4 regions of the Cytobacillus sp. FSL K6-0129 genome follow, and region 4 is predicted to be linked to each of the others. Evidence: riboswitches for the same ligand, from Rfam matches in the RefSeq annotation. Region 4 holds a riboswitch; each other region holds the start of a gene.
The links. A riboswitch is a leader RNA that binds a small molecule or an ion and turns the genes downstream of it on or off. The one in region 4 is predicted to bind cobalamin.

Region 1 (3,175 bases), 630 kb from region 4:
CCACTTGCTGTACTTGCCATCCCTAATGTTAAACCGTGGATAAAGCGGGTAATAAGTAAGAAATTGACATCAATTTCAATAAAATAAAGACTTGTTGATAAACTAAATAATAGTAAGCCAATGATTAAAGTCTTCTTCCGTCCAATACGATCAATATATTTACCGATAAACAATCTTCCTACCAATGTTCCTATAATAAATATGCCAGTAACTAAGCCAGCTTGGCTGGCGGTCGCATGATGTGCTTCAACGGCATACACCGCAATCGTAACCATTAATAAATAAAACACTAATGTTAGAAAAAAGTTTACGGAAGAAACGGTGATAAAGTCCTTGGTCCATAATTTTTCTTTTGTTGAACTCATATTCTTTTCTTCCTCCTTACAAATTGCTTTTAATACTATCAAAAATACGAATACATTCTTCTTGTTCCTCAGGTGTGATTCCCTCTAATATTTCCATTTCGAACTGATCAATCGGAATGCGGATTTTTTTGTATATGCGTTCACCTTCGTTCGTTATTTTCATTTTCTTTTCACGTTTATCCATGCTTGGGATTTTTTCTACATATCCATATTCCTCAAGCTGATTTATGGTCCTCGTAACTGTTGGCTTTTCGACACCTTGATATGCAGCAATCTCTACTAAAGTTGTTGGACCAAAATGGTAGAGATAATAAAGAATTGTCCACTGTGCCCGTTGTAATTGATGTTTCGTTAATAAGCTGTTTAGTCTATTCTCAAAAGGGCGATAAAGCATCATAAAGTGATGAAAGAACCTTTGGCTAGCAATAATAATATTCACCTCATTTAAAATAGTTATCAATGGTAACTAATATACTATAACAAAAAGCCGTCTTGTCTGTCTATGGGCGATAGATTTTTTTCTGTAAAATGGTAAATGTTATGTTAAAATTGTATTTCTTTTAAGAGATGTTTGTAGGCGACATTTAAATTGTTATAATAACAAGTGTTAGTTAAAAGTGAAAAGTAGTACAATTAAGAAAATAATTGTCAATTTTCTAAAATATTGATATATTTAAATAGAACAATTGAATATTTTCAAAAATAGGTGTAAATAGAATGCTAGCTTGTCTATTTACTTAAAAGGGAAGTACGGTTGGATTCCGTCGCTGTCCCGCAACTGTATTTGCGAGTGATATGAAAGATACCACTGTTTCCTAAAAATGGAGATGGGAAGGTTTCGTATCATGTTGACCATAAGCCAGGAGACCTGCCTGTTTAGTGTAAACATCAATTCCTACGTGGATATAGGAGGTGTTAAGTACGGGTAATGAATACATGCCAAGGTCGCATGTTTATTTTAGTATTCGTTTGAACTTAACAACTTCTTTCTAGAAGTTGTTTTTTTAATGGATTGATATGGTAAAAAGGTGAGCAAGAACGGAGGAAAAAGCTTTGTTTGGAACCGTTCCTTATTATGTGAACATAATGAAATCAACGATCATGATGAACAGCTATTCTGCTGAGAGTTATAGTTTAAGAAAAGTATTAGATCAGTATAAAGAAGACATCCGAACACTCTCTGTAGAAGAAGAGAAGATCCAAATATATTTAAAGAATGCTGAAAGGGCTTACAGCATTGTCAGGCACGATGTAATTGGATGGGAGGAAAATGATTGTGAGCATGGAGGAGAAGTATATACCAGGGTTAGAGGGAATCATAGCTTCTGAGACCAGCATCTCATTTTTAGATACTGTTCATGGAGAGATTGTCATAAAAGGTTATGACTTAATTCAACTTTCAAAAACGAAAAGCTATTTAGATATTATCCATTTACTTCTAGAAGATCAATTACCAACAGACGAGGAAAAAAATTCATTAGCTAATACGTTAAAGTCCTATTATGAAATACCAACGGCCGTAATGGAGGTTTTTACTCATTTACCAAAAGGAACACATCCAATGGATGGGCTCCGCACTGGCATCTCAAGCTTGGCTGGATATGATTCGACCTTAGATGATAGGTCGAAGCAAGCAAATAAAGAAAGAGCTTATCGTCTACTTGGCGGAGTTCCGACAATTGTAGCTAACAGTTATCGTATATTACAAGGTCTGGAGAGAATTGAACCGGATAAATCCCTATCATATAGTGCCAACTTTTTCTATATGTTAACTGGTAGAGTACCTTCCGATTTAGAAGAAAGAGTATTTGACCAATCATTACTTTTATATAGTGAACATGAAATGCCAAACTCAACATTTGCAGCAAGAGTAATTGCTTCCACGCAATCCGATCTATTTGGAGCGTTAACGGGCGCAGTTGCAAGTTTAAAAGGTAGCTTGCATGGCGGTGCAAATGAAGCGGTTATGTACATGTTGAATGAAGCGGAAAGTGTCGCTGGCGTGGAAGGTCTCTTCTATAAAAAACTATTTAAAAAAGAAAAGATTATGGGCTTTGGTCATAGAGTTTATATGAAAAAAATGGACCCAAGAGCATTAATAATGAAGGAAGCTCTACAGGAGTTATCCATACAAAATGGAGATGATTCGTTGCTTCGAAAATGTGAAGCAGGAGAAAGAATCATGGAAGTTGAGAAAGGGCTATACCCTAATTTAGATTATTATGCCGCACCGGTTTATGGCATGTTAGGAATTCCTATCCCACTTTACACACCGATTTTCTTTAGTGCAAGAACGGTTGGTTTATGTGCCCATGTCATTGAACAGCATGAAAACAACCGCTTATTTAGACCGCGGGTCATTTATTCAGGTGCACGTCATACTTTACCAAATTGAGGAGGAGTACGAGTAAATGCTGAAAACGAATGAAAAGGTTGAAACCGATGTTATTTTAACGGAAATTGCTGATTATGTATTGGATTATGAAATAACAAGTGAAGAGGCTTATCGCACGGCACATTATATCTTGCTCGATACAATTGGTTGTGGAATATTAGCGCTTGATTATCCTGAATGTACAAAACTACTTGGTCCTGTTGTGCCAGGAACGGTTGTACCTAATGGAACAAGAGTCCCTGGTACATCATTTGAATTAGACCCCATTAGAGGTGCATTTAATATTGGCTGTATGATTCGCTGGCTGGATTACAATGATACATGGTTAGCTGCTGAATGGGGGCATCCTTCTGACAACCTTGGTGGTATTTTGGCAGTTGCAGATTATTTAAGTAGGCAACGTCTTTCAGTTGGT
Region 2 (3,175 bases), 2.4 Mb from region 4:
ATTAACGATGCCCCAGCATTAGCAACTGCCGATATCGGCATGGCTATCGGTACAGGTACAGATATTGCCATGGAAGCAGGAGACATTACACTTATGCGTGGTGATCTAAATAGTATTGCTGATGCAATCATGATGAGTAAAAAAACCATTCGTAATATTAAACAGAATCTTTTTTGGGCGTTTGGCTATAATACAATCGGTATTCCTATTGCAGCTGCAGGTTTCTTAGCACCATGGTTAGCAGGTGCTGCGATGGCGTTTAGCTCTGTGTCCGTTGTATTAAATGCACTTCGTTTGCAACGTGTAAGATAAAAATAACAAGTTCCGTATGAATTTCTATAAAACATTCTATACAATAAACTGAATGAGAAAAACAAGCTAATTTAAATAGTTAGTTTGTTTTTCTATTTTTATAGAAGACATGAAGAAGATTGGTAAAAAAATTTTGTCCTTTAAGATAAATTATTTTCTTTTAATATGGAATATACCTTTAATTAATTTTTGCCCCACAACTTTAACACCATTGATTTATTTCAACAATTCTATGATTTTTTAATTTATTTACCAAAAAACTATTACTTTTCTGGTTTAAGCATACTCGTTTGAAGGTAAAAAAGTAGAGTTGGTCAGCTTGAACAATTTTTAATGGATTTCAAGACTTTTTTACACAAATAAGAAATGCTATTATTTATTATGGTCTTAAATTTACCGCTAAAAGAACGAAATGTATATTTTAGATTTAGATAAAAGAAATAAATTGTATTCTATGAAATGATGTGATATGATTACTCATACAATCTCAGATACAATATATAGTTATTTTTTTACTTCTTAACAACTACATATAGTAATTGGTTGAAGGAGTCCAAATGGACTTAAAATGGGAATCCGGATAAGCCGGAGCTGTACCCGCAACTGTAAGTGTGACGAAAAGAGGAAACCACTGTTCTTTTGAAAGAATGGGAAGGCTCTTAGTAGATTGATACACAAGCCAGGATACCTGCCTTCTTAATCAAAAGTTTCAATTCTTCGGGGCTTGAGAAGATGAAACGACAGTTGATGAAAAGAGTGTATTGTACACTTGTATTTATACTGTCGTTTGATCCGCTCAAGGTGTAACTGGGGCGGTTTTTTTTATGCCTAAATTTGATAGAAATAGTTTGAAGGAGGAAGGAATTTGAAAACAATGATTGATACGACAGTCAATTTTGAACAATTATATCAACAATTCAACAACTTACCAATTAGTGCGTTAGAAAAGCGTGCAGATCAATTAAATCACTTAGAGTTAGATAGTTTCTACGATCAGTTAATACTAGAATGTCTTTCTTACATAAATGTTAATGAACCTGATTGGACATATGTGGCTGCCCATTTATATTTAAAGAAGATTTATCAACAAGCAGCTGAGAACCGAGGGTACAGTGGTCAGGCTTATGGTGATTTTCATTCTTTAATTCAACAATTAAGTGATATTGATATTTATAGTCCTATTTTATTATCTAGTTATACAAAAGAAGAAATTGATGAATTAGGCAAAGAAATTGTCCCTGAAAGAGATCAGCTCTTTACTTATCTCGGGATCAAAATGCTTACGGATCGTTATGTAGCAAAAGATCGCCAAAAGAGGATTTTTGAATTGCCTCAAGAACGCTGGATGGTTATTGCAATGATTCTTATGCATCAAGAAGAAAAAAATCGGCTGCAATTAGTAAAAGAAGCTTACTGGGCAATGAGTAACTTATTTATGACCGTAGCTACACCAACTTTATCTAATGCAGGTAAGAATTGGGGACAACTATCTAGCTGCTTTATCGAAACAGTTGATGATAGTCTAGATTCAATTTATGACAGTAATACAGACATTGCTGCACTATCTAAAAATGGTGGTGGAATCGGCGTTTATTTAGGTAAGATTCGTAGTAGAGGTAGTATGATTAAAGGGTTCAAAGGCGCTTCATCTGGGGTGCTTCCATGGATGAAACAACTAAATAATACAGCTGTAAGTGTCGATCAACTTGGACAAAGACAAGGGGCAATTAGCGTTTATTTAGACGTTTGGCACAAGGATATCTTCTCTTTCCTTGATGCAAAGTTAAATAATGGTGATGAAAGATTACGTACACATGATTTATTTACCGGTGTATGTCTACCTGATTTATTCATGGAAAAAGTAGAAGAGCGTAGTAACTGGTATTTATTTGACCCACATGAGGTTCGACAAAAAATGGGCTTCTCACTAGAAGATTATTATGATGAAGAAGTTGGTGCAGGTACTTTTAGAATGAAATATCTAGAATGCGTCAATAATGAAGAGCTATCGAAGAAGGAAATTCCTGCTATCGATATTATGAAGTCTATCATGCGTAGTCAATTAGAAACTGGAACACCATTTATGTTCTATCGGGATGAAGTGAACCGTATGAATGCAAACGCACATGCAGGTATGATCTATTGTACAAATCTTTGTACTGAAATCGTTCAAAATCAAAGTGTAACAACAAGAGAAGAAGAGTATACAAAAGATGGTAAAATTGTCATCGAGAAAACACCTGGAGATTTCGTCGTATGTAACCTGTCTTCTATTAACCTTGCCAAAGCAGTGAATGAAGCAGTCATAGAACGATTGATTCCTATTCAAGTAAGAATGCTGGACAATGTAATTGATATTAATAAAATCCCTGTTATCCAAGGGCAGTTAACGAATAAAAAGTATCGCGCGATCGGCTTAGGTACTTTCGGCTGGCATCATTTATTAGCTACTAATAAGGTCGTTTGGGAAAGCCCTGAATCATTAGAATTTGCAGACCGACTTTACGAGAAAATTGCTTACTTAACAATTGAAAGTTCTATGAATCTAGCTGAGGAAAAGGGAGCCTACCCCGCATTCAATGGTTCAGATTGGCAAACAGGTGCCTATTTCGAAAAAAGAGATTACCTGAATGCTGATAGCGAACTTGATTGGCAAGGACTAATGGAAAAAGTGAGAGCAAAAGGAATTAGAAACGGCTATTTACAAGCGGTAGCACCAAATGCGTCAACTGCATTAATTGCAGGTAGTACACCGAGTATTGATCCAATCTTCAACAAGCAATACTCAGAGGAGAAAAAAGACTATCGTATTCCTGTAACTGCACCAGACCTAAACGCTCAAACTACGTGGTACTATAAATCT
Region 3 (3,175 bases), 2.8 Mb from region 4:
CAAATTGACATTGATGAAGGTTTAAAACAATTGACATCTGGTGTTGAAGAAATGGTATCTAACTATAATCAATTCCACCAAGGGTTACTTGCTTATACAGGCGGTGTTTCTGAATTAAGTACATCATATAATGACATCCATGAAGGAATTAGCGGTTCTCTATCTGGAGCTGAGCAACTAACCAAAGGAGCTGGCTCGCTTCATAATGGAACTGGACAATTACATGATGCAACTAAAGACATTCCTGATGAGGTGACAAAAGAAGTGGATGAAATGATATCGCAATATGATAAATCTGATTATGAGCCAATTTCTTTTGTATCAGATAAAAATAATGAAAAGTTGGAACTAGTCCAATTTGTCATCCAAACAGATAAGATTAAAATAAAAGATAACAAAGAAGATGTAAAAGAAACAAAAGATAAAGTAGGATTCTTCGAGAAACTTCTTAACTTATTTAAGTAAACTTGAAAAACACGCCACTGCAATCTAGGAGGCGTGTTTCTCTTTTTGGTGGTAAATTTATATAAACCTTTCATGTTACATCAAACGATCGGTCAAAATGAAGAATTAGGCTTTCTTCTACTCGGGTTGTAGGAGTGGATTTAATCAATGACTCTAGCTTATATTGTGGTTGGAAGAAAAATGATAAAGAGCCTAACTTTTTCATCATTTTAAGCTGAGAATACATATTCTAAAAAATAAATTGTAAATTTTCCGAAAAATTGATATATTGTTAGTGTGAAAACTAAATAAGCTAAATAAACAGGTGCTTGTTCATCAAGCTTAAAAGGGAAACCGGTTAGACTCCGGTGCTGTCCCGCAACTGTATATGCGAGCGGATTGTACATAACCACTTATTCATTATTGAATGGGGAAGGAGCAAATCCGCCACGACCATAAGCCAGGAGACCTGCCTGTTTTAGCCAACATCATTACCTACGCGGATAGGGGGTGTTAAGTGCGGATAGAAGAACATGTATATAACACTACACATGTTTATTTGTTTGTCCACTCGTTACTTAACAACTTCTTTTAATAGGAGTTGTTTTTTGTTTGAAGGAGGTTTGCTTCTTAGTACTGATTTGAGCAAGCGCTCAATCAAAGGAGATAGAAAGATGTAAAGGGAGTGCACGATGGCGAAGCTAAAAAAAACGCTAGAAGAAAAGGGAGATATTTTTTCTCCTGAAGATTTTCTTGAAGAGGAACAACTCATTGCACAAACGGCAGAATTATTTATTAAGAATGAAGTGTTGCCCCAAATAGATTCATTAGAAAAAAAGAACTATGAAGTGGCTAAGAATCTGTTTAAAAAATCAGGGGAACTTGGTCTACTTGCTATTGATGTACCTGAAGATTATGGCGGGTTTGCACTTGGTAAAAAATTATCCGGGCTTATTGCTGAAAAGATAGGATACGGTGGGGCTTTTAGTGTTTCCTATAATATTCATGTAGGTGTTGGTACATTACCGTATGTTTATTTTGGTTCAGAAGCACAAAAACAAAAGTATTTACCACAACTCATCTCCGGGGATTGGATTGGTGCTTATGCCTTAACGGAAGCAGGAGCTGGATCAGACGCACTTTCACCTAAAACAAGAGCTATTTACAACAGCAAGAGTGATAGTTGGATAATAAATGGGGAAAAACAATGGATTACCAATGCTCACATAGCAAATGTGTTTGTTGTGTTTTGCCAAACAAATGACGGGATGACTGCTTTTATTGTTGAAAAAGACACAGCAGGCGTATCTATTGGTGTAGAAGAAGAAAAGATGGGTATTCATGGATCATCAACAGCTACACTTATACTGGAAGATGTCGTTGTGCCATCCGCTAATATACTAGGAGAAAAAGGAAAAGGTCATCAAGTTGCCATGAATATATTAAATCTTGCTAGATTGAAGCTAGCTTTCTCGAATATTGGCACAGCTAAACAAGCCTTCAACTTTTCTCTAAACTATGCGAAAGAGAGGCAACAATTTAATAGAACGCTGGTTGAATTTACTTTGATACAAGAAAAATTAGCTGATATGGTGACATCTATTTATGCAAGTGAAAGTGCCGCTTATCGCACAGCAGATATGATTGATCAAGCTCCAACGGATGAAGGAATCACCTCTTTAAAAGCATTCGCAATGGAATGTGCCATAAACAAAGTGCGATGCTCTGAAATGCTTGGGCATGTAACAGATGAGGCCGTTCAAATTCACGGTGGATACGGTTATATGAGAGATTACGATGTTGAGCGACTATATAGGGATGCTCGAATCAGTCGTATCTTTGAAGGAACAAACGAAATCAATCGCTTAACCATAGCAAAAAACTTACTTCACAAACACTCATCTAAAGATATCACAATCAATACCCCTACACCATTACACCAAGATAGAAACAGCCAATTTATTGAGTTAGGAAAAGAACTGTTATCGCTGTCTTTGGAAGCGGTTTCAAATGCAAAGATTGATATAAATAGAGAACAGCAGTATGCACGTCTTTTAGCTAATATCATCACAGAACTATACACAATGGAATCGACTTATATGCGGACATCAAAACTGCAACATCGAAAACAAAATCAAAAGTGGAAAGATTTAGCGACTGATATTATATGCGAACAATGCTTTCAATATTTGAAACAACAAACGATTAGCCTGATTTCAGCAGCGATACTTGATGAAAAAGAACGATTCGTTGCATTCACAAACATTGAAAATTACCAAATCCCACTCTACAGCAATCTGTTATTGAAAAAAAGGCAATTAGCACAAATACTTATTGATCAACCAAAATTACTGAAATGAAGGGAGCTTAAATGATGGGTGAGAAAATCGGTTTTATTGGATTAGGGAATATGGGTTTACCGATGGCGCAAAGCTTATTATCAGAAGGCAATGAAGTGTACGGCGTCGACCTCAACAAAGATGCTGAAGCGGCATTGCTAAGGTCGGGAGGTGTGATTGGATTATCTATCAATAATATCATAAAGCAAGTAAATTTTATTTTCACAAGCTTACCTTCAATGAAAGCGGTGGAAGAAATCTATTTAGGTGAGGAAGGATTGATTACAAAAGGACGTGAAGGCATTGTCCTGATTGATACAAGTACGGTTGCTCCTAGCTTGAATCAAAAATTAGCAGAAGAAGCAAAAAAGAAGAGCATTCATTTTCTTGCT
Region 4 (3,175 bases):
TCTGCCTTCCGCTCTTCTTTTAATTAGAATGATAGCAAAAACTGGTGCACCAATTAACGCAGTAATGACACCAATAGGTAACTCAGTAGGTGAAATGACTGTTCTTGCAAATAAATCAGCAAGTATTAAAAACCCCGCACCTGTCATCATCGATAAAGGAAGCAAGTGTCTATGGTCTGGTCCCCATAGCAATCTGGTCAGATGCGGAATGACTAAGCCGACAAATCCGATTGTACCTGACACTGCTACAGCGGCACCAGTTAAAATCGATCCGGCAATTAAGACCATCATCTTACGTTTCTGTACATTCACCCCGATATGACGAGCTCTTTCTTCGCCGAATGACATCGCATTTAATTCCTTGCTATTAGCAATGAGCATCGCAGAACCAATGATAAAGAAAGGAAGGATGATTTGAACATAGTCCCAACCTCTCATCGATACGCTTCCTAACAACCACCCAATAATCTGTCTCAGTTCATCCCCGGTTAAAGCAATCATTAAGGAAATAAATGCACCTAGAAAAGAACTGAAGATAATACCGGTTAAAATGATTGTCTCTACTCTCATGCCACGATCAATTTGTCGCGCAAAGAAAAGGACAACAATTATCGTTAGAAAAGCTGTTGTAATACTAAATAACGGTAAAGTAAAGGTGCCAACAAACGGAATGGATAAACCGAGAAAGATCGTTAATACAGCACCAACAGAAGCTCCTGAAGACACCCCCAATGTATAAGGGTCTGCTAAAGGGTTCCTTAATAAACCTTGAAAGGCAGCACCTGCTATTGCAAGTGATGCCCCGACGAAGCCCGCCAATACGACTCTAGGCAAGCGAATATTCATAACAATATTACTATGCATTGGATTAACATCATTACTTATCGGTAAACGTAAGATTTCCGCTCCAATGATATTGAATATATCTAACGGTAGCACTGAAACAGTCCCTATAGAAATCCCCATCATCATTGCTACACATAAGAAAACGAACGCACAGAGATAAGCAACACCTCTATTATTTAAATACTTCTGGGTAAATCGCTTTTGCAAGCTCCTCTACTCCTTCTACAAGTCTAGGACCTGTACGAGTTACCTTATCAGAGTGCACATCATAGACTTGCTTCTCTTTAACGGCTGTTACATCTTGCCAACCTTCTCGACTTAAAAGGGTTTCTACCGCATTTTCCGTATAATACCCGTATGTAGTGATAATCACATCAGGATTTTTTTCGATGACAGCTTCCTCGTCAATTTGTGGCCAACCTTCTTCTTCAATTACATTTTCCGCTTGGATCAAATTGAGCATATCATCAATAAATGTTTTTTGACCGGCAGTATATAAAGAAGGAGCTGCAGAGATTTCTACAAAGACAGATTTTTTCTCTTCAACAGACTTAGCTTTTTCTTCGATTTCTGCCAAACGGGTTTTCATTTCCTCAACTGTTTGACTTGCTTCTTCTGTTGCTCCTGTTGCTTTACCAATCATTTCAATGGAATCATATACTTCTTCAAAATTCTGTGCATCATTGACAATTAGAACAGGAATACCAGCATCTCTTAATTGATCTAAGCCTTCAGTACTATTATGCGCTCCTGAATTATGTGCTAATACAACATCTGGATTTAAAGCAATAATTGCTTCTACATTAAATTCTTGTCCACCGATTTTTTCTATATCAGCTACTTCTTCTGGATAATTATCAAAATCAGATACACCGACTACCTTCTCACCTAACCCTAATTCGAAAGCGATTTCAGTATTACTCGGGATTAATGAAACAATCGCTTCTGGTTCCTCTTCAATCACCACTTCTTGATCCGCAGCATCCGTTAATGTTACAGGAAAATCGCTAGTTTCAGTACTCTCTTCAAACTTCTCTTCTCCATCTTTTTTCGGTTCAGCTGTGTCATTCCCACATCCAGCAAGAATACCTGCTGATAGTAGAATCGAGACTAAAAATAAATACCATTTCTTCATGATTGACCCTCCTTAAAATATAAAACATCCCCATTAGTAGGAGATGTTTGGAAGGAATAATCACGACAAAGAAGCCTTACCAAACACCCCCTATCCTCGTAGGTTACAGTGTTTATGGAAGATAGGCAGGTTTCCTGGCTTATGGTTTATAATCAAAGGCTCCTCCTATACAACATATATAGCAGTTTTCTTTGTTTATTAACCAGTTACAGTGGCGGGACCGCATTGGTTTTACACCAATTTCCCCTATTAAGTCAAAAATTGACACCTATTTCCTTAAATCTACAATTTTCTGTCGATTTTATTATACCTTATCATATTTTGTGGTGCATTATTATTTTTATGAATCAGTTACTTGCCATTCTTTCAGTTTTTTATCAAAAACCAATCTCGCGTCTGGAGTGGCTTCCTTCCTCATTGCTTCGAACTCATCATACATATCATCCATATTAGCGAAATCTCCAACTGTCCAGAGCGGTATATTAATTTTTGTACGTGTCTGCTCACTCTGTTCAAAAGAAATTACCAGGCCTTCCTTCATTAAATTTCTTAATGCCCTTAACGCGCCTTCTGGAACTTGCGGATATGTTTTTTTCTTTTTTAGGCCTAATAAAGATTTTTCTACTTTTAAATGCTCCATCTTCATAGCAGCAACGTCGCCAAGCATTTTGTAAAAGTCCTGCCAGTCTCGGTAATAGACCTTATTTAACCAACCGTCATCATGCGCTAAATAACAATAACGATTGCTTAAATGGTTATAGAAAGGTTTCTTTAAATGCTCCTTTACATGACTAAGATATAGGAGCTCAGCAATTGCTTGAGCAGGCAATTCATTTAACGATTCTTCCTCCTCGAAATCTATCCAGCAAAAATCACCATAACTATAAACATCTTCGTTTATTAGTGCTGGCAGGTCTTCATGAGCCACCCAATCAAACATGGTATGTACATTCAGTTCCCCATTATCATACTGATGCTTCACTAATAGAAGATGCCCTGTCCTGTTCTGTAATGATTGCATAAACTCAGAAAATTCAATTCCATAAGAAATAACGGACTGGTCCTTTTCGTTTAATAAGATATAGATGAGATCTCGAACACTATGATTTTTCTTTCGCAATTTAGAAACCTCCGAACTGAAAATAGAAAGACGAAGAGCAAATTAAATTGTACCACCTTTGTTATTACCGTCAT

Region 1: linked by a shared signal. The riboswitch ahead of MHI57_RS21005 (hypothetical protein) and the one ahead of MHI57_RS17560 (ABC transporter substrate-binding protein) in region 4 are both predicted to bind cobalamin.
Region 2: linked by a shared signal. The riboswitch ahead of MHI57_RS05000 (ribonucleoside-diphosphate reductase subunit alpha) and the one ahead of MHI57_RS17560 (ABC transporter substrate-binding protein) in region 4 are both predicted to bind cobalamin.
Region 3: linked by a shared signal. The riboswitch ahead of MHI57_RS03220 (acyl-CoA dehydrogenase family protein) and the one ahead of MHI57_RS17560 (ABC transporter substrate-binding protein) in region 4 are both predicted to bind cobalamin.

Annotation. Positions count from the first base shown of each region.
Region 1 covers NZ_JBBOXM010000001.1:4,122,466-4,125,640, forward strand. Annotated here, with positions in the region: gene MHI57_RS20995 (MFS transporter) at 1-365, opposite strand, end outside; gene MHI57_RS21000 (MarR family winged helix-turn-helix transcriptional regulator) at 382-825, opposite strand; cobalamin riboswitch at 1,053-1,255, shown strand; gene MHI57_RS21005 (hypothetical protein) at 1,419-1,694, shown strand; gene mmgD (citrate synthase) at 1,639-2,760, shown strand; gene MHI57_RS21015 (bifunctional 2-methylcitrate dehydratase/aconitate hydratase) at 2,777-3,175, shown strand, end outside.
Region 2 covers NZ_JBBOXM010000001.1:1,048,717-1,051,891, reverse strand. Annotated here, with positions in the region: gene MHI57_RS05005 (heavy metal translocating P-type ATPase) at 1-312, shown strand, start outside; cobalamin riboswitch at 845-1,022, shown strand; gene MHI57_RS05000 (ribonucleoside-diphosphate reductase subunit alpha) at 1,187-3,175, shown strand, end outside.
Region 3 covers NZ_JBBOXM010000001.1:656,558-659,732, reverse strand. Annotated here, with positions in the region: gene MHI57_RS03225 (YhgE/Pip domain-containing protein) at 1-465, shown strand, start outside; cobalamin riboswitch at 751-935, shown strand; gene MHI57_RS03220 (acyl-CoA dehydrogenase family protein) at 1,137-2,804, shown strand; gene MHI57_RS03215 (NAD(P)-dependent oxidoreductase) at 2,819-3,175, shown strand, end outside.
Region 4 covers NZ_JBBOXM010000001.1:3,487,769-3,490,943, reverse strand. Annotated here, with positions in the region: gene MHI57_RS17565 (FecCD family ABC transporter permease) at 1-1,053, opposite strand, end outside; gene MHI57_RS17560 (ABC transporter substrate-binding protein) at 1,019-1,981, opposite strand; cobalamin riboswitch at 2,089-2,268, opposite strand; gene MHI57_RS17555 (hypothetical protein) at 2,322-3,101, opposite strand.